3 regions of the Paenibacillus paludis genome follow, and region 3 is predicted to be linked to each of the others. Evidence: riboswitches for the same ligand, from Rfam matches in the RefSeq annotation. Region 3 holds a riboswitch; each other region holds the start of a gene.

Region 1 (6,653 bases), on a different contig from region 3:
GACGGGTTACCTTTTGTACCATGATAAATCTGGAAATAATTGCTTCTTCGATTCATCAGTTATAACAATAAAACAGGCATCCGGTTGGGCGTGCTCGCTCTCCGGATGCCTGTTTATCTATGGGCTGAAGGAGTGAAGGCTGCTACTGGAGGGTTACCCTTCCAGCAGCAACGCTTCCGGATCCTCCAGCAGTTCCTTGACCTTAACGAGGAAGCTTACCGCTTCGGAGCCGTCCACGATGCGGTGATCGTAGGAAAGCGCGATGTACATCATCGGGCGGTTGGCGCTTCTTTCTTCGTCCAGGGCGATCGGACGGAGCTGGATCTTGTGCATGCCGAGGATACCAACCTGCGGCGTATTGAGAATCGGCGTGGACAAGAGTGAGCCGAACACGCCGCCATTGGTAATGGTGAACGTGCCGCCCTGCAGCTCCTGCAGGTTGAGCGTATTGGCGCGTGCTTTGGAGGCGAGCTCGCCGATCCGCCGTTCGATCTCAGGGAAGCTGAGCCGGTCCGCATCGCGGACGACCGGTACAACCAGCCCTTCCTTGGCAGCGACGGCGATGCCGATGTCATAATATTTCTTGAGCAGCAGATCTTCGCCGTCGATCTCGGCATTCAGCAGCGGATAGGCTTTGAGCGCGCCGATCACAGCCTTGGTGAAGAAGGACATGAAGCCCAGTCCGACTTCATGCTTCTCTTTGAAGGCATCCTTGCGGCGCTTGCGGATGTCGAGGATGGCAGTCATGTCCACCTCGTTGAAGGTGGTCAGCATGGCCGCGGTCTGCTGCGCTTCGACCAGGCGGCTGGCGATCGTCAGCCGTCTGCGCGACATGCGCTTGCGCTCCACGGCCTTGCCGTCCTCTTGCTGCGGCGCTTTGCCCGCCGCAGCTTTGGCAGGCTCCGGCTTGCCCTGCGGCGCCGGAGACACGGGCACAGCGGCCCCTGGGCCGGCTGCGCCATGGTCCTTCACATCGGCCTGGCCAATCCGGCCGATAGGGTCGCGGGCACTGACCTCGCCGAGGTCGATGCCCCGCTCCCGCGCGAGCTTGCGCGCCCCCGGCGAAGCCAGGGCCGCATTGCCTGCCGCACCTTCGGGTGCGGCGGCAGGAACGGCAGCGTCCGAAGGCGCTGCCACAGGTGCGGCAGCGGCAGGTGCAACGCTGCCTGTAGCAGGTGCCGCCTCGGGCTTGCCGCCCGCAGCGGCCTGCGGCGCACTTCCGGCAGCAGCGTCTGCGCTGCCGATCACGCCGATAGCCTCGCCAACGGCTACATTCTCGCCGGCCTGGCGCAGGATGGAGGAGATGACGCCGTCCTCCTCCGCGCTGATTTCAAGATTGACCTTGTCGGTTTCAAGCTCAGCAAGCACATCCCCCTGGCCGACAGTATCGCCCTCTTTAACCAGCCATTTGTAGATCGTTCCTTCGGAAATGGATTCGCCCAGATCGGGTACTTTAATTTCGGACACAGGCCCTTACCTCCCCAAATATAATAGTTAACATTATCGTGACACCGTCCCCTTTCAGGAGGACGGTACAGCCGCTTGTACTTGCGAATTTAGTTTCAGGGCTTCCGTAACTATACGCCGCTGTTCAAAGCTATGCACATCGGCGTAACCGCTGGCCGGGCTGGAACGTTCCGGACGGCCGATATACTGCACTTTGACATTCTGCGGGGCGATGGCGCGCAGCCGTGGTTCGGCATAACTCCAGCCGCCCATATTCTTAGGTTCTTCTTGTACCCAGATGATTTCCTGCAGGGAGCGGAAGGTGCTCAGATGAGCGGCCAGTTCCCGTTCCGGGAACGGGTAGAGCTGCTCCAGCCGCAGAATGTGCAGCCAGGACCAATCCTGCCCCTTGGCTGAATCCAGCTCAGTCTGCAGGTCGATAGCGACCTTACCGCTGCAGACAACCAGCCGTTTAACCTCGCCGGGCTTGCTGCCCAGAAGCGGCTCCGGCAGGACCGGCTGGAAGCTTCCCGAAGCCAGATCGGCTCCCGGGGAAGTGCTGCGTGTGTTGCGGATCAGGCTTTTCGGAGCCATGACCACCAGCGGGCGGGCATCCGATCTGCCGCAAAGGGCAGCCTGGCGTCGGAGCAGGTGGAAATACTGCGACGCACAGGTCAGATTGGCTACAGTCCAGTTCTCTTCAGCCGACAGCTGCAAGAACCGTTCCAGCCTTCCGCTGGAATGCTCTGGCCCCTGGCCTTCGTAACCATGCGGCAGCAGAATCGCCAGGTTGCTGCGTTGGGTCCATTTGGCGCGTCCGGCAGCAATGAACTGGTCGATAATGACCTGTCCGGCGTTGGCGAAATCACCATACTGCGCTTCCCAGATGACAAAGGTTTCCGGGGCAAACACGTTATAGCCGTATTCATACCCGAGCACCGACGCTTCCGACAACGGACTGTTGTACACCCCGAAGGAGGCGCTGGAGTCCTTAAGCTGATGCAGCGGAGAGAAAAGTGCCCCTGTGTCACTGTCATGCAGCACCAGATGGCGGTGCGCGAAGGTGCCGCGCTGGGAGTCCTGGCCGCTGAGACGAATCGGTGTGCCATCCTTCAGAATCGTAGCGAAGGCGAGGGCTTCTGCGAGTGCCCAGTCAACACGTTCTCCATCATTCAAAGCGTCTTTGCGGCGCTGCAGAATCCGCTCCAGCTTCGGATAGACCTGGAAGCCGTCCGGCACCGACAGCAGCTCCCGGTTAATTTCCTGCAGGTTGTCAAGCGGAACCGCTGTAGGACGCTTCGGTGTAGGTGCGCTGTCCAGTGCAACTGAGGTTTTGGCCTCTGCGTTCTTATGCTTGCCTTCCTTCATCTTATCAAAGGCTTGCTGCAGTACGCCTTCAGCTTCGGCGTTCATTGCTGTAACGTCCTCTGCCGTGATAACTCTCTCCTCCTGCAGCCGTTCCGCGTACACTTTGTATACAGTAGGATGATTGCGCACTTTACCATAAACAATCGGCTGTGTCGTTTCCGGATCATCCATTTCATTATGTCCATGGCGGCGATAGCCGATCAAGTCAATCACGAAATCCTTCTTGAACAGATTGCGGTAGGCGCTGGCCAGACGGACGGCGGCAATACAAGCCTCCGGATCATCGGCATTGACATGCACAATCGGAATTTCATAACCCTTAGCCAGGTCACTGGCATAGTGGGTAGAACGGGAATCCTCACTTTCCGTCGTGAATCCGATCCGGTTATTGACGATAATATGCACTGTACCGCCGTTCTGATAACCTTTAAGCTTGCCGATATTAAGGGTTTCGGCCACGATGCCTTCACCCGGGAAGGCAGCATCGCCATGCATCAGCACAGCCATGGCTTTATTCGTATTTAGCTTAGGCAGACCCGGAGTGCTGCGGTCTTCCTGGGCCGCACGCGTGAAGCCCTCAACCACCGGATTGACGAATTCCAAGTGGCTCGGATTGTTGGCCAGAGTGATCCGTGTACGGACGGTTTCTCCTTCACGGACGGCGCGGTCAGCGCCGAGATGATATTTCACATCACCGGTCCAGCCGTAGTTGATGCCCATGGAGCCTTCGGAAGGGAACAGCTCCTTGTTCGGCGAATGATGGAATTCCGAGAAAATAATATCATAAGGTTTGCCCAGGATATGAGCCAGGACGTTAAGCCGTCCGCGATGCGCCATACCCATCAGGATATGTTCCGCACCGTCATGAGCGGCAGCACGCACGATTTCATCCAGCATCGGCACCAAGGCGTCATTGCCTTCCAGGCTGAAGCGTTTCTGGCCGACAAAAGTTTTATGAAGGAAAGTTTCGAATTGCTCTACCTGAATCAGCCTTTTCAGCAATTCTTTGCGCTCTGTGTTGTTTAGAGGCGCGGGAGAGCTGGTAGATTCCGCCTGGCTGTTCAGCCAGCGCAGCTCCTGCTCGTCACGCACATGCCCGAATTCATAGGCAATGGTCTGCGTGTAGGCCTGGCGCATCCGGTGAACGGCATCCCAAGCAGTATGAACGTCATTCGGGGCATTCTCCCAGATCAGCGAGGCGGGCATAGCCATTAAATCCTCGCGGGTCAGATCATAGGTTTCGTACTCCAAATATTTCGCCATCGGATTGTTTCCCCGGTCCAGCGGGTCGATATTGGCGGCCATATGGCCATGTATGCGGATATTGGCGATCAGCTTGGATGCCCTTACGGCCTTTCTAAGCCACTCAGTATCTCCTGAAACCACAGGCAGCGGTGCCTGTTCGGCATCAGGAGCCAATGGAGGGGGGCCGGAAAGGGTGAAGAGATCGCGGTAATTATGCTCTACTAAAGTTGGATCTTTTACAAATTGCTCATATTTCTCTTGGATGTAACCCAGATTGGGTCCGTAATACTTGCTCCACACAGTTTCGTTATAGGGATCTTTGGCTGCCATGAATACATCCTCCTAACGGATGAACTCCACGCGCGCCAAAATTTCGCCGGCGCCCTTGTGGAGCTTCGATGTTTGCGGTTTCATTCCTCATCTTATTGTGCAACTTTCAAGGCGGGTAATCAATTCATACTTTGGTTGAATCCGTTCGCAAAACGGTATGATTCAGTGCCTAATTCATACAGAACTATTATAAGTTTGGTTTCTTAACTATATGAAAATGATGCGGCGGTGTGATTGAAATGAACGAAATAAAAATGTTGTTTTCAGTTTTCATATATACATATATAGATAAAGAGGCTTGTTCTACAATTTTTTGGGATTATCGAGTAATTCGTACAAGCAGTTGGCAAAATAATCAATTATTTTTCGTTTCTAATTATACAATATTCCCATAAATCGACACACTTTTCGTGTAAGATATTGTATAATGTTATTGCGGATAACGGTTTCATGAATTTCTAACCAGATCCTTTCATGTAAAGGATCCAGTAAAGGGTAAACCTGCCGAAAGACAGGGGCACAAAGTCTCGGGTCTAATGTAGAAATACTACGACGGCCGGACTGCCTGGGGACGCGTAATCTTAGGAGGAGATTTCTTGGATAAGTCCAACCAGGGGAACAACGGAGAACTGCAGACAGTTGATCTGGATTTAGAATGGGTCTATTTGCTGATGTCGGCTAAGCAGGCGGGCATCAAAGCGGATGAAATCCGCCAATTTTTTAATGAGAAGACTTTGCAGGCGATGTAGCAGTTGGTTGTTAAAAGTTTTTGTACATACAGAAAGGGCACAGCGGATCTCTCCGCTGTGCCCTTTCTGTATGACCGGAAGTAGAAGGAACCTGCATGAATCAGGAATCCTTCTGCTCCAGCCGCCATTTTTGATAGTCCAAGAACTCTTTGAATTCCCGCTTGCTTATACCCGAAGCCATAGCTTCCAGTACGAGCCGGGACCATTCTCCATCCAGAGGTGACTCCTGCACATCGGAAGGCTCGCCGTAAAGCAGCGCATGAATGGATACCTGAAGTGCGTCAGCGATTTTTTCAATAAATTGAATAGAGGGGTTAGATTGTATATTTCTTTCCACATTGCTTAAGTATGATTTCGCCACATCAGCCTTATCCGCAAGCTCCGAAAGAGACAAGCCTTTTTCCAGACGGAGATGGTGGATGCGACTTCCCATATTATCTGGCACGATAAAAACGCCCCTCCGTACTTTTTGTTACAGTATAACAAATAACCGGAAGACGGACAAAGCACTATAGAATCAGTTCCGGTATGAATGATCCCCCTTTTATGTCGTTTCCACTCCACATTCCCATTATTTTCATTCCCTCTGCGGTATCATTTAGATTTTTCATACGAAAACGTTCGTTAAAAAGTACGATAAGCTGAGGAAAATGAAGCTAAAAGCAGAATTTTAACTATAAATCGTTCTTTATTAAGAATATTGCAACAAAATGAGATTTTTGATTTGTAGGAGTAATGGCATATACTTACGTCATGGTTCTTAATAACGAACGAATATCGTTCGTCATAAAGGCTGGGTGTTAATAGATTACCTTGTTTGCAGGAAATTGCAAGCAGCTAAAGGAGAGGCTCCTGTGAGGCTTTCACGTTCTTCCCGGAATAGAAACATCCGTCGGTATACGCTTCCCCAAATTGCAGGGATCGTAGTGATTTCGGCTTATGGCATCGGCCAAATTACAACGCCCACGTATGCATTGCTGACTAACGTCGCAGCAACCGAATCATCCAATATCACCACAGCATTTGTGTTTCCAAGCACGGTCGATCACATTGCCAACCAAGCCAGCGAAGCGATGAAGCTTGCGGTCCAGCAGCGTGAAGCGGCGAGAGAGGTGCTAGCGGAGATAACGGATAAGAATACGGACTCGGAGACCGCAGAGGGACGTATTGGAGGTATTCAAGAGGCTGCTGCACAAACGCGTGAGGCTGCGGCCGGCGCGGCTGCTTTTTTAGCTGAGCTTCAAGGCTATCTAACACGCTCGCAATTAGAGCTGGAGCAGCAAGTCAATGAAGTGAACCAGAGACTTTCTCCATATGAGGTCGATTTTAATCAATTAACAGCCGCACAAAATAACGATATCCCGGTATTCGAACAATTGCTCAGCCAAGCCAATCTAACGCTGGGCGAATTTCAGGAGATGGTTAGAAAGCTAAGCTCCATCAGAAGAGTGGACGCTTATGTGCAGGCAGCCTATCATCAGGCATCGACCGCGGCCGAACAGGCTAGGAGTTATG
Region 2 (6,653 bases), on a different contig from region 3:
AGAGTGTCTTTGCATAACTGTTCCTTCTCTTCCGGATCGGCGCTGACGCCAGGTTCCAGTAAGAGGCTACACATCAGTAAAGTGACCATTGAGAATTTCTTCAAGAGCTAAGCGCTAGTCTGAATAAGCACACCCATTAAAACTTTCAGGTCCGACACGGTTAACGTTTACAGTGCTGTTCACAAATAAGGAATAGATGATCTCATCTGCTGGAGCGGGATTGTAGTCAGAGCCTATTAAGTAAAGCGGGAACAAATTAGTAGGTGTTGTTGCACCGGGATTTAACTGAAGCCGGTTTGAAGCAACTATGGGATCGGTAGCTGCACTCCCCCTAACCACAAACAGGTTTAACGTGATAAATCCTCCTGAAAACACAAAAAAAGTTGCGACGCCATTGAACTGTACCCTAATAGGGCCCTGAGATCCGGCAGTGGTTAATCCAATCTGGCCAATTAATACATTTTGGTTTGCTGTCAATCCTGCGCCATTCATGCTGCCGGCAATGCTAGCGTTTTGAGAAGTCCGAGCATCGAGTAAACGTGTCATATATCTAGCCTCCCATAGTTTTTGAGATATGGTATGCAGCTATTCCGAAGAGTTCGTCCGCAGGGAGGCAATCATTTAGAGACGGCTGGCCGCCAAGAGTTGTAATACATCCTTCACTAGCTTGTCTCATTGGGAACTGCGGGATTATGGCGGTCAGGATGAATGAGTAAACGGATTCCAGAGTGGGCCAATATGTAGAAATTGCACAGCGGGGGATAGCGGTTATACAGCGGCAGTTATTTTGAGGGGCTGGCAAAGGCGAAGGGAGGGGAATTCCCTCCCTCCTGTCATCAAATAAAAAACGGGAGTAAGAACAAAGCAGTAATGGCGCCAAAAGGGATCCGTCTCTGGATAAAGCGGCGTCTGGGGAAAAAACCTGGATGGAAACCGAATTGTCTGTAGGTAGAGTTTTGCGCGGGCATACCCTGAAACATCTCGTTTGTGGGAATAGCAAGAGTAACGAAATCCTGGTCTACATGGGCAATAAACCCATCATGAGACTGACCATCCGTAGTAGTTACACCAACGTACTTATTCATGCAACTCCAAGCGACTTGTTGATAATTATTTGCTTCCATAAAATAATACCTCCTCAGATAAATACATCCTGACAACAGTCTATGGACTATAACCTACATTGTTGACGGCGAATGCCCATTAATTATTATTTGATGTATTACATTCTTAAGGAGGGAATGTTCATTGATTTTCTTCTTTGAAATTAACGATAATGTCACTCAATTGTTTAGGGTTTACAACCTTATGAGAGAACTCTACCGACCCATCCGCACCAATAATTCCATATTCTCCTTCATCATAAGGGAATATTCTATCTTCAAAGTAGATGAGCCTGGACGTTAATTTTGGTTGCTCCCCCCAGAGGGTATCTATGCCTGTACCCAAAAATTTGGCCAAAGGACTAGATGAGTTTTCCTGAGTCTTAGCCGACATCTGACCTTCCCAAACAAGGCTCATGTATCCATTCTTCAACTCGTAATAATAAATGCTATCGCTGTGTAGGAAATACCACTTAGAATAGTCATTTTCAGTGTAAATAAAACTAGTCATAGGGCCTTCCGGATGCACAGTGGAATAGTAAAATTGAACCCGCGGCAAACCAATGACGGCTAACCTTGCTTTAGCCAGATCGCCGCTGTTCAATTCTTTCTGAATCTCCGGATTTGGAGAAATAATCACAATACCGTTATTCTTCGAATCCCAATGAACAAGCGTTCCGAAACTTCCGCTCATGAACCGTAACGGGACATAAACGGTGTTTTTTTCAACAAAAGGCGGCGTATCTAATTCTAGTTTTTTCTCATTTATCCTCGCAGCACCGCTGCCGACGGCAAGGCTCAATGTGTCCGAAGTATGCGGGTCAACAACCAAAACCGTTTTGGATCTGCTGTTCCAGGTCACCTTATAACCCAAAGACTGCGCAGTGCGAATAGGAACATAACTCACGTTCTTCCTGACCAAAGGAGAAGGTAACTCATCCTGTACCGCCCCGTTTACATTTAGTTTTAGGGGGTTAGCAGCATTCGCTGTACCGCCGATTGAAAAGATAAACAATACAGTAAAAAACAAAAATAATGTTTTTTTCAAGTTGATCCATCCTTTTCTTTTTTTAGTTAGACTTGCTGATTTGGAAAAAGTTGCAGCACCAAGTGAAGCCGGGGCCTTAACCTTGGAGTAGGCAGCCAGCCATCTAACATTTCTTCTACCGTCGAGAGGAACTTTACAAAACCTTATTGAACCTTATAATGAGTAGTGAAGCGCCGCAAAGATCATACAGAACCTAATTGAACCTTACAGATAGGTGTGGGTTACGCTCATAATGCTTAAGCCGGGGGCAATTTCCTTCACCAGCATCTCAAAAAAACTATATGCGGCGCGGTTTTCCGGATTCCCGGTGGGCTGCGCCTTTCCTTTGTTGCAGAGAGGGGGCAGAATGTTATGCGATGCCTGACTATACGGCAGCCTTGGGCGACGCTCGTTGCTCTTGGTGAAAAATCATTCGAGACCCGTTCCTGGAGAACGGCTTACCGGGGTGAAATCGCCATTCATGCCGGTTTGAAGATTGATAAGGCAGTATGCTTACGGGAGCCTTTCCGATCGGTGCTCGCCCGTCATGGTCTTACAGCGGACAATTTGCCTGCCGGAGCGATTGTAGCGACAGGATCGCTGATAAACTGTTATGAAGTTACAGCTGGTATGGCTGAAGAAGGCTGGCCCTACGGCAGCGAATATATCTTTGGAGATTATAGGGAGGGACGGTTTGCCTGGGAACTGACGGGGGTCACTCCGCTTGAGGACAACATTCCGGCCAAAGGCCGACTGGGCTTCTGGGAGCATCCTGTTCTGCAAAGAAAGCGGTGAAGCGCTTATGGAATTTCAGACCGGCAAGTCTAACTGGATAGACGGAAAATGTTATGACAGTACCGGCGGTTCGGTGAAATATAGGTATGAATGGGATGCTGTCCGGGTATCTTTTTAAATATAGGGCTTTGTGTATCTTATCTCTGCCGGAGCCAATCAGGTGTTCAGGAAGGAGCGTATGCATAGGAAATGGGCAGTCTTCTTATTGCGTGGCTTTGCATGTTATGTTTATTTCTTACGTTTAAGGATAAGGTAAGCCGGAGAATTCTATATCCCGTGGCGCTGGTAGTTATTTTCGGCACATTGGGTTATTGGAAGGTTTTAATGTAATCTATAGCGGGTACTTTACAGGTCTTGCCGACTCCCATGGCGAGGCCTGTTTTTATTCTTCAACGCACCAAAGGCTATAGGCTTGCTTGAGGGCCGGATTTGTTTTTGTACTGTTCCTCATAGCTGTGGTAGCCGGAGATATCGAGTCCCAGGTATTTGCGCATATGGATAGCGGCCTGTGCAGCGATGACGTCATCCAGCAGCAGCATCCGTTCATGATATCCCCGGCATATAAATTTGGCCTCGATGCCGACCTGGAGCCGCTGCTGTTCATAGACCTTAACTCCGCGTTTCCTCATTTCGGCGCGCACATCCCTCAGATCGGCAGTAGCCGCATTCGCAGCAGTACGGAGAACATCCATGTATGGGGCGGGGGTCCGCAGTTGTGTCGACATAATGGCTGAATCCCGTTCAAAGGCTGATAAAATCAGCGGAAGCAATATATAGGATTTGACCAGTGTATTATCGTTACTCTCCGCTCTATGCATAAATTCAATCACCTCTAATAAGAACGTATATTCGTATTTTAACCGATTATTCAAAAATTAATCAATGGAATTTCTAAACAACTGAAACAATGTGACATAATTCACAAAATAATTATAAGAATTATTTTATATTAAAATTGAAATAATAAATATTGAAAAATAAAGCTCATTGATAAGGAGAATTGTGATGAATTATGAGGGAAGTCTCCGCCGCGGGTTGTTGTTCGGGTTGTTTCTAAGTGTTCCACTATGGATGTCCATGATCGGCTGGGTTCAGCTGTTATAAAATATACAAATTCTAAGTCCGGCTGTTGCCCGCTGACTTGTGTAAAATTGACAATGACTAAAAACTGCTGCCAAGAGCTGGCGACAGTTTTTTTGCCGTTTCGACATAAGTTGAAAAGTGGTTCGAATATACTAATTTTTAATATTGAAAATTTGTTTTATATGATCGGTAAATACAACGAAACCCTTATGTGATGCGGGATTGAGGACTTTTTAAGAGAATCTATCAAAAAAAATAAGGAATAGATTGACAAACGGAGGGGTGAAGAGATAGACTGATTCTAGTCCGAAAGTAACAAAAGTCATAGACTACATAGAATACAACTGTTACCAACTTCTCATGTATAATCGCAAACCGTTCGAAAGAGCGGGACGCAAAGTCAGGAATCTACAGCACTCTAAAGGTGCCATGATCGTCCGGCCGCCATGAAGCTAACCCTTCTTGGCGGTCTTTTTGTTGTTACGGGCTAATCTGTGCATTCATAGAATAGTTACATAGGAGGTGCATATCGTTGTTGAAGAAAAAATCATTAGCCTTGATTCTGACGGGGATTTTAACCATCGGCAATATGCTTCATCCGGGGATCAATGCAGAGGCGGCGGCAAGTATGCCGTACACCCCAACACCGGTGCTGGGAGTCGCCGGGAATTTCAATGCCTTTATCTTTGGAGATTTCTCGCAAAGCAATGACCAGATTCACGGACGGCTTGCTGCTGCAGGGAATATTACTCTTCAGGGATATGGAGTATCCAAGGATGCTGTGGGCGGAGATGTGCTTATCGCCGGCAAAGACATCGACTTTTCAAATGGAACAGTTTATGGCACCTCTGTGTATGGAGGCAGCATGAAAAGTTCAGGAGCTGATCTTAAAGGAGGTACGCGGCAGGACCATCCGATCGATTTTCAAGCTGAGGAGCAATTTTTGATTCAGCGTTCGAGTGAACTCGCTGCTCTGAAACAAACGCAGCCCTTTGTCAGAGATGGAGGGGAAATGACGATTAACGCTCCGGATTCCTTTAATGTCATTCATTTGACTGCTGCGGATTTGGCGGTTACCAACGGTCTCCAGTTCAACATTGCAGGAAATGCCACGGTAATTATCAATGTAAGCGGGAATAAGGTCGTCATTCCGGATTTTCAAATGTGGAACGGCAAACCTCACAATGTGCTGTTCAACTTCTACGAAGCTTCTTCTGTAGCAAATGGCAACACAACCATTGAAGGCACCATGTTAGCGCCTCATGCCTTTGTGGCATTCAGCCGAGCTGAGCTGCATGGTACCCTTATTGCAAAAGGATTCAGCGGTTATATTCAGATGCATCATCATACCTTTGAGGGAACGGTGCCGCCAGTCGGGCCGACACCAACACCGACACCAACACCAACACCGACGCCGATACCGACGGCGACACCGACACCAACGCCGATACCGACGGCGACGCCAACACCGACGCCGATACCGACACCAACACCAACACCAACGCCGATACCGACGCCAACACCGACGCCGATACCGACACCAACACCGACACCAACACCAACACCAACACCAACACCAACACCGACGGCGACGCCAACACCGACGGCGACGGCGACGGCGACACCGACACCAACGCCGATACCGACGGCGACGCCAACACCGACGCCGATACCGACACCAACACCAACACCAACGCCGATACCGACGCCAACACCGACGCCGATACCGACACCAACACCGACACCAACACCAACACCAACACCAACACCAACACCGACGGCGACGCCAACACCGACGGCGACGGCGACGGCGACACCGACACCAACGCCGATACCGACGGCGACGCCAACACCGACGCCGATACCGACACCAACACCAACACCAACGCCGATACCGACGCCAACACCGACGCCGATACCGACACCAACACCGACACCAACACCAACACCAACACCAACACCAACACCGACGGCGACGCCAACACCGACGGCGACGGCGACGGCGACACCGACACCAACGCCGATACCGACGGCGACGCCAACACCGACGCCGATACCGACACCAACACCAACACCAACGCCGATACCGACGCCAACACCGACGCCGATACCGACACCAACACCGACACCAACACCAACACCAACACCAACACCAACACCGACGGCGACGCCAACACCGACGGCGACGGCGACGGCGACACCGACACCAACGCCGATACCGACGGCGACACCGACACCAACGCCGATACCGACGGCGACGCCAACACCGACGCCGATACCGACGGCGACGCCAACACCGACGGCGACACCAACGCCGACACCGACACCAACGCCGACACCGACACCAACGGCGACGCCAACACCGACGTCGACGCCAACACCGACGGTGACACCGACAGCAACGCCAACGGCGACGCCGACGCCGACACCAACACCGGTGCCGACACCGGTGCCAACACCGACGGCGACGCCAACGCCAACGCCGGTACCAACGCCGACACCAACACCGACGGCGACACCGACGCCAACGCCAACGCCGGTACCAACGCCTACACCAACACCGACGGAGACACCAACGCCGGTACCAACGCCAACACCGACGGCGACACCGACACCAACGGCGACGGCAACGCCAACGCCGACAC
Region 3 (6,653 bases):
TTGTAAGGGTTGAAATTATAAGATCAACGCTGTATGATATATCTAATAGTTACATATCTAAAAGATACATTATAGTCAGGAGCGAGGGTTATGGCCAAATCAGGAAATACAATGTTCGCAGTTCTGGGTGTTTTAACGAAAGGAGTCTATTCCGGATATGACATCAAGAAGCATTTCAGCGGCTCGCTTCATCATTTCTGGAGTGAAAGTTACGGGCAGATTTATCCTGCTTTGAAGGAGCTTGTTGCTCAAGGATATGCTGTGGAAGCCAGCACACCCAATCAAACACGCGGGCAGAAGAAGTATCAGATTACGCCTGAAGGCATGGATCATTTCCGGGAATGGCTGTCCGCCCCCATCGGCGCCCTTAACTACCGGGATGAATTGCTGCTTAAGGTTTTTTTTGCAACCCCTCAGGATAGAGAAGTCATTAGAGGTTTGTTCGAACATGAGCTGGGTGAGCTCACAAATGCCATGGAGGTTTACCGTGAACAACAGCGTGCATTAATAACACAGAAGCAATCGCCGGAAGATTTACCGATGTGGATGTTAACCTTGAACTATGGGATCCTGTCAACCGAAGCTAGACTGCAGTGGTGCAAAGAATCAATTGAATGGTTAAATCAACAGCGTTAACGAGGGAGTGAAAAAAGTGAATCAGAGTGAACTGCATAACATCCAGGGTGTAAACTTTAACATCGATGTACAAGGAACAGGTGAACCGCTTGTGCTGCTGCATGGCGGCTACTCCAACCTCAAGGTGTGGGATCTCCATGTGGAAAGACTGGCTCAAGCTTATCAGGTGATCCGGTATGATCAGAGAGGATATGGACAAAGCGACGCTATCACCACTCCCTTCTCCTATTATCAGGACTTGAAATCCGTTCTGGATCATCTTGGGATTACCCGTGCCAGTGTTGTTGCCTCTTCCTTTGGAGGAAGTGCTGCGATTGACTTCGCTCTGGCCTATCCGGATCGTGTCAGCAAGCTAATCCTTGTTGCTCCTTCTGTTAACGGTGCCAAGTATCCCTTGCGGCTGTCCTGGGAAGGCATGAAGGATTTCCTGAGAGTCCGCCGGGTTGGAATTAACAAGGCTGCGGAGCATTTTATGAAGAACAGCTTCTGGCACTACCTCGTTCCACAAGATCAGACGCTTCGGGCTCAATTCAAAGAGCTTTATGTCAGTAATGAAGTCTTTTATCAAGGCAAGCCTAATTTGCATCGTCCTTTAATGCCTCCGGCCTACAGTCGCTTAAATGAAATCAGTCATCCAACACTTGTTATGGAAGCCGGTCTGGATTTACCCTTCAACAAGCAGATCTGCAGATACGTACATAAGAATATTCCAGCTTCAGAACTAGTTCAGCTGCGTCAATGCGGCCATTATCCACATCTTGAGCAGCCTGCTGAATTTATAGAGTTGATTATTGAATTCTTAAATAAAGACTATATTAATTGAACTTATAATTCTTCTATTTTGGGGTTGGCCGTGACTACAGAGAATATTTGGACTTCCGGCCGCTGTTAGGTTTGGATTTCCTGAATTTAACCGCGAATCGCGGTAGAAATCCAAACCTTGCCCACGCTTCCGAAGAGAGCTTTCCTGCGGAAAGCTTTCAGGCGGACGCTATCGCTCCTCCAGTTCCAAAATTCCCCTCCGCCACTTTTCCCTACATGTAATTCTCATGTTCAATCTATATAGATGGCTCGCCCGGCGAAAACACACAAAAAAGCCTGCGGCAAAGCGCAGGCTTTCGTTGTTTTTCTATCGCGTTCCATTACTGTAGTAGTGATGCTAGAGTCTCCACAGGGTAGCACAACTCGTAATACCCGCGCCTACCGACCACATAAAGAACAAGTCGCCGGGTACCAGCGTCCCGTCCTTAATCGCATGGTGAAGGGTGATAAACGGACTGCTTGTGCCTGTGTAGCCATAAATATCCCCAATGTAAGGGAATTTAACGAGTTCCTCGTCCAGCTTGCCCGCGATATCTTTAATGACGCTCAAGTTTAACTGACTAAGGATATAGTGCTTCACATCACTTTTGGTATATCCATGTTCCTGAAGCAGCTGCTCAATATTGGATACCGCTGTCGGGAAAGCCACATTGACGTTATACTCCGGATGAAGATAAATTTTCTTCTCTTCAAGCGACAGATGTTCTCCGTACATTTGCGTCATGCCTCCGGCAGGGAACTGCATATCCTCCGCCTTCTGCGTATTGGTGTAGTAAGCCGAATCTATCAGACCGGAATCCGTATCCTCCACTCTCTCCAGCAGAACCGCACAGGCCGCATCTCCGCAAAGGCCCTTGGACGCCAGGTCCCCTTCTTTGTAGAAACGGGCAATCTGCTCCGACCCTACAATGAGTGCGTATCTCACTCTGGGAGTGGATATCATGGATCGGGCTGCTTGGTCAGCAGCGACAACCATACCTACACAGTTGGCATTGCTGTCATAGATAATGCAGGAATCTTTACCCTCCAGCGCCTGATGCACAAATGCAGCATCTGTCGGAGCGCTGAAATCATGTGTTCCTGAGGAGAATACGATCATATCCAAATCGCTTCCGCTGAGCCCACAGCTCTTCAATAGCTTTTTGGATGCTTCAATAGCCATATAAAGCGTGCTCTCTTCATAGTCCGCCGCGTAATAACGATCCTTACGGCCAAAGAACTCCCAAATGCCGATAAGCTTGTCCGCTGAAGATCCGGCCTGCAGAGCCAATTCCTCATTGCTGATCTTATAGGCAGGATGGTACACTTCGGTGCTTACTATTTTGACATTAGCCATGGTTGACCACCCTCTGCTTTAGATTTAGGATATACGATTTAGGATTTAACGATTGCCCAAGCCTCTTCCACCGTATCCACAAAATGTCCTTTAAATCCGGCGCTTGGAGCTACTCTCTGTAATTGAGATTTGGCTACTACTTTCTTCGGATTCACCAGAACCGCATGTTTAAAACCGTTATACAGCACATAGCAGCGTTCCAGAACCGGTAGTATCTCCGGCTTGAAGGGCGCCATATCGTTGCAGTCAATAATCAGAGACATCTCGTGGATCGGCAAAGTCGGCATGGACGCCTCGAATATTTCCACTTCTTTTACCGTTTCAGCCAATTCGGCAAATCCATGCAAGCTGATGAAGATGGTGTTGAATTCCGGGTACATTTTAGTTTCTGCGATCATTTTTTAACGACACTCCTCTAGTTGTTTTTTTTCAATTTGCGGTTGCGGGATTCATTGGAAATAGGTTCATACCCAAAATTTACCGCTTTACTACTATCGTCAAATTGCACTGTTTTTTTGATAGTTTCTGAAAATTCATTTATGGCGTTCTGACTATTGTACGAAGCACAATATAGTCATTTGCGTCGCGTGAGATCAGTGTGTCTTTATTGAAATACACAAGATTGTCCGCACTGCGGTTTCGTTCCCCAAGCAAAAAGAGTTCCCCGTTTCGGAGGTTCACTCCGCGGGCTACCAGTTTATTGTTCATCATTTCCGAGAACACCGCATAATTGTCACCCACGATTAATAGATCATTCCGGTCGCCATTTACCCATTCACGTTTAAGCAATACTTTAACCGGAGCTCCGGCTTTACTGCGGTCCATCGTCATATAAATGAAATAATTTTTGGTCTTGCCGGCAGCATCCACTTCTTTGGAGTCAATCATCCAGACAATATCTTTACCATTCGAAGCTACGAGGTTGAAGGATTCATTTTCTTTCAGCTTGTAAAGCTCAATTGTTTTTGAACTTGGCAGATCATACAGATACAACGTGCCGGTGTCCCATTTGCTATAGATGAACTTGTCATCTACAAACTGGTGGACCTGATCAAAACCGAGATCATTGATGGTCTGAGTTTCCAGCGTCGTTTTGTTAGTGAAGTAAAAATCTGAGCCACTGCTGTGTGCATAATATTTGTCACCCACACCCAGTAATTCCGGAGTTTTCACTTCCAGCGGAAGCTCGCTTGTTTTTTTTGTTTTCAAATTGTACTGTACCAGCTTCTTCGGGTAGATATTAATTCGTTTAGTCACTTCAATTGTAGACTCATAATAATAAACACTGTCTCCCAGGAGCTGCAGGTTCGTTTTGAACGTGTTAGTAGAAGTGACTTTCTCCGTCGTCTTCTTCTTCCAGTTATGTAAGTACAGCTGATAAGCCCCTTTGCTATCCTTCTCCAGTGAAGCGATCGTGTCACCCGTGAACTTGTAGTTGTAGTCAAGCGGCATGTTATATGCAGTTTTGACATCTGTAAAAGTGTAATTCGCAGCTGCGTGGACCGGAGTAGCAATCAGGGGTCCTGCAGCCAAGGCCGCAGCCAGAATAAACGCTAAACCTGGCCTTATTTTGTGGCGAATCTTCAAAAACATGTTTTTTTATTCTCCTTTTGTTGTATTTAGACAACAAAAAACCAAACTACATGAGCGTCCCCGCTGTCATGCCGCTTTCGTGAGCGGTTTAGACCGGTGGCTTTGCGTCTTCCGCCTTTCGGCGGAGTTGCCTTTGTTCATCAGCTGGCGCTTCCGAATCACAAACATATTTTGGTATTTATTATCTATCTAAATTTATAATTCGACAATAGCAGTCATTATCCTCCTTTTTTCTCACATTCAAATATTGTTCGCTGTATCTGTTTTGTTACGATAGTGCGTAGATCCGTTTGACCATAAAATCGAAAAAACGCTGATTCCAGTTCTCTGACAGCCTTTCGGTCAATTCTGCAATTAACGCTGCAGCGAGGTCCACCAGCTTCTGGACACCTGAAGGTAATGCATCCGGTCCAAGACCATTTAACGCTCCTGTTAACTCATCCAGTTGCTGTGGACTGAGTTTGCGATGCAGTCTCTTAATGCCGAGCTGCGCTGTAGAAGGATCTACTACATGCCGCAGAACCGCCATTAGATCTGCTGCCAGATGACTGCCGAGCCGATGTGCCCAGAGCAAATCGCCGCGAAGATACGCGGTTTCAAATTCCAGAAGGCTGAAAGTGAAACCGGAAAGGATCCTCGTAATCTCCGCATCCGACATGGGGAAGCTCTCTGCCTTGTAGTTGGCAAGACATCCCTCGGGATCATGCAGGACAAGGATTTGCTCGGTTTGTTTCAGACTCTCCTCAGTCACCGTATAAAGATCGAAATGCAGTCCGTCTTCAAACACGCCAACAATTTGCGGGCCTACGAAGTTAGCTTCCGACCAGAATATCAGCGGTTTATAGGTCTCCATATGGGATATTCTGCGCGCTAAAAAGTCCGTCAAGCCCTCGCTGTGGACCAAACAATACAAATCAACATCCGAGTAAACATCCTGCTGTCCTCTGGCATGTGCACCTTTCAGAAATACCGCCCTGACTGCCGGATCACCCTTTACGGCCAAGCCTACCAGACGGATTGCTTCGTCTTGTTTCATTCTCTCTTCCCCCTGCAATGTGTAGTATGATCTGAACATAATCTTTCTTTTTTTATTAAAAGTGAGAAATATTGTGGCGCTGGTGCGTCTTATATACAAATAAATCAATTGGAGGCACTGGATGAAGGCACAGGAAAACGATGAACAAATCATTGCCGAAGTGCTGCAGGGCAACCGTGAGGCCTTTGCGGTACTCGTAGACAGATACAAGTCGAGCTTGTATGGTCTGCTGCTCGGTATAGGCGCCAGTCACCAGGATGCACAGGATTTGGCCCAGGAAACATTTATTAAAGCATACCAGAAACTCCGCGAGCATCATGGCCAATCAAGCTTTGCCGCTTGGCTGTACGCCATTGCGATCAACCACTTCAGGTCACTGAAAAGGCGGAAATCCCCTGGCCTAACAAGCAACTTACTGGAGGAGAAGGATCACGGGCCAACCCCTGAAGAGCAGTATATGCGTAAGGAAGACGAGCTTGAAATGCACCGGAAATTGGCCAAGCTTCCAGAGCGATACCGGATTGTACTGCTGCTTCGTTATACCAATGAATTATCCTATGAGGAAATCTCAGCGATAACGGGAATGCCTATGCACCAGGTCAAAAATTGTCTCCACCGCGCCCGTCAAAAGCTGAAGAAACAATGGCCGAAATCCAGGGAGGGTTCCAATGAAAAAATGGGCTTACACCAATCACAATGACTTGTCCGGCACTGATAACGATCTACTGACGGATTCACAATTGTATACAAGCTCTAATCTAGCTGATGATTTCACAGAGCGCGTTATGGAACAAGTTCGCAATACAGAGATACAGCCCGCCTCCGGGCAAAATTTATCCGAGATATCCGGAATGCAAACGGGCCGCACCCTAAAAAGAGGTTTAAAGTGGGGCAGCTCTGTTGCTGCAGTGATGGGAATTGCTTCATTACTGTTTTTCATTGGCAGATCAGGTACAGTCTCAGAGACGCTGTCCACCCCTCCACAGAAACCGTTCCTCCTTGCCAACCAGTGGGCAGAGCTTGGTCTGCTGGACGCCAAAATACTCGGTGTGGTGCAGCAGCCTGACATAGAGAAAAGCGATAAAGGCTATACCTTAGCCCTGCAGGACGTAGTGGCTGATCCTACCCGTTTGGTGCTCAACATCACTATCATGGATGAAAACGGACTTGCCTCGGAAGACGCAATGTCCAGATTTAATGCCAGCCAGCTGGAAATCCGGAATGAAGCAG

What was found. A riboswitch is a leader RNA that binds a small molecule or an ion and turns the genes downstream of it on or off. The one in region 3 is predicted to bind cyclic di-GMP.
Region 1: linked by a shared signal. The riboswitch ahead of ACAN56_RS09170 (anti-repressor SinI family protein) and the one ahead of ACAN56_RS08060 (hypothetical protein) in region 3 are both predicted to bind cyclic di-GMP.
Region 2: linked by a shared signal. The riboswitch ahead of ACAN56_RS09910 (collagen-binding domain-containing protein) and the one ahead of ACAN56_RS08060 (hypothetical protein) in region 3 are both predicted to bind cyclic di-GMP.

The regions. Positions count from the first base shown of each region.
Region 1 is NZ_JBGJZP010000004.1:100,591-107,243, forward strand. It holds gene odhB (2-oxoglutarate dehydrogenase complex dihydrolipoyllysine-residue succinyltransferase) at 154-1,467, opposite strand; gene ACAN56_RS09165 (2-oxoglutarate dehydrogenase E1 component) at 1,522-4,389, opposite strand; cyclic di-GMP riboswitch class I at 4,874-4,958, shown strand; gene ACAN56_RS09170 (anti-repressor SinI family protein) at 4,986-5,138, shown strand; gene ACAN56_RS09175 (helix-turn-helix domain-containing protein) at 5,239-5,571, opposite strand; gene ACAN56_RS09180 (hypothetical protein) at 5,993-6,653, shown strand, end outside.
Region 2 is NZ_JBGJZP010000004.1:242,358-249,010, forward strand. It holds gene ACAN56_RS09880 (DUF3888 domain-containing protein) at 1-89, opposite strand, end outside; gene ACAN56_RS09885 (hypothetical protein) at 115-546, opposite strand; gene ACAN56_RS09890 (phosphatidylinositol kinase) at 837-1,124, opposite strand; gene ACAN56_RS09895 (copper amine oxidase N-terminal domain-containing protein) at 1,246-2,151, opposite strand; gene ACAN56_RS09900 (ASCH domain-containing protein) at 2,503-2,925, shown strand; gene ACAN56_RS09905 (YhjD family protein) at 3,330-3,743, opposite strand; cyclic di-GMP riboswitch class I at 4,368-4,457, shown strand; gene ACAN56_RS09910 (collagen-binding domain-containing protein) at 4,541-6,653, shown strand, end outside.
Region 3 is NZ_JBGJZP010000003.1:322,764-329,416, reverse strand. It holds gene ACAN56_RS08080 (PadR family transcriptional regulator) at 91-636, shown strand; gene ACAN56_RS08075 (alpha/beta fold hydrolase) at 653-1,459, shown strand; gene ACAN56_RS08070 (ketoacyl-ACP synthase III) at 1,796-2,794, opposite strand; gene ACAN56_RS08065 (hypothetical protein) at 2,833-3,192, opposite strand; gene ACAN56_RS08060 (hypothetical protein) at 3,332-4,387, opposite strand; cyclic di-GMP riboswitch class I at 4,438-4,529, opposite strand; gene ACAN56_RS08055 (nucleotidyltransferase domain-containing protein) at 4,656-5,423, opposite strand; gene ACAN56_RS08050 (RNA polymerase sigma factor) at 5,545-6,123, shown strand; gene ACAN56_RS08045 (DUF4179 domain-containing protein) at 6,092-6,653, shown strand, end outside.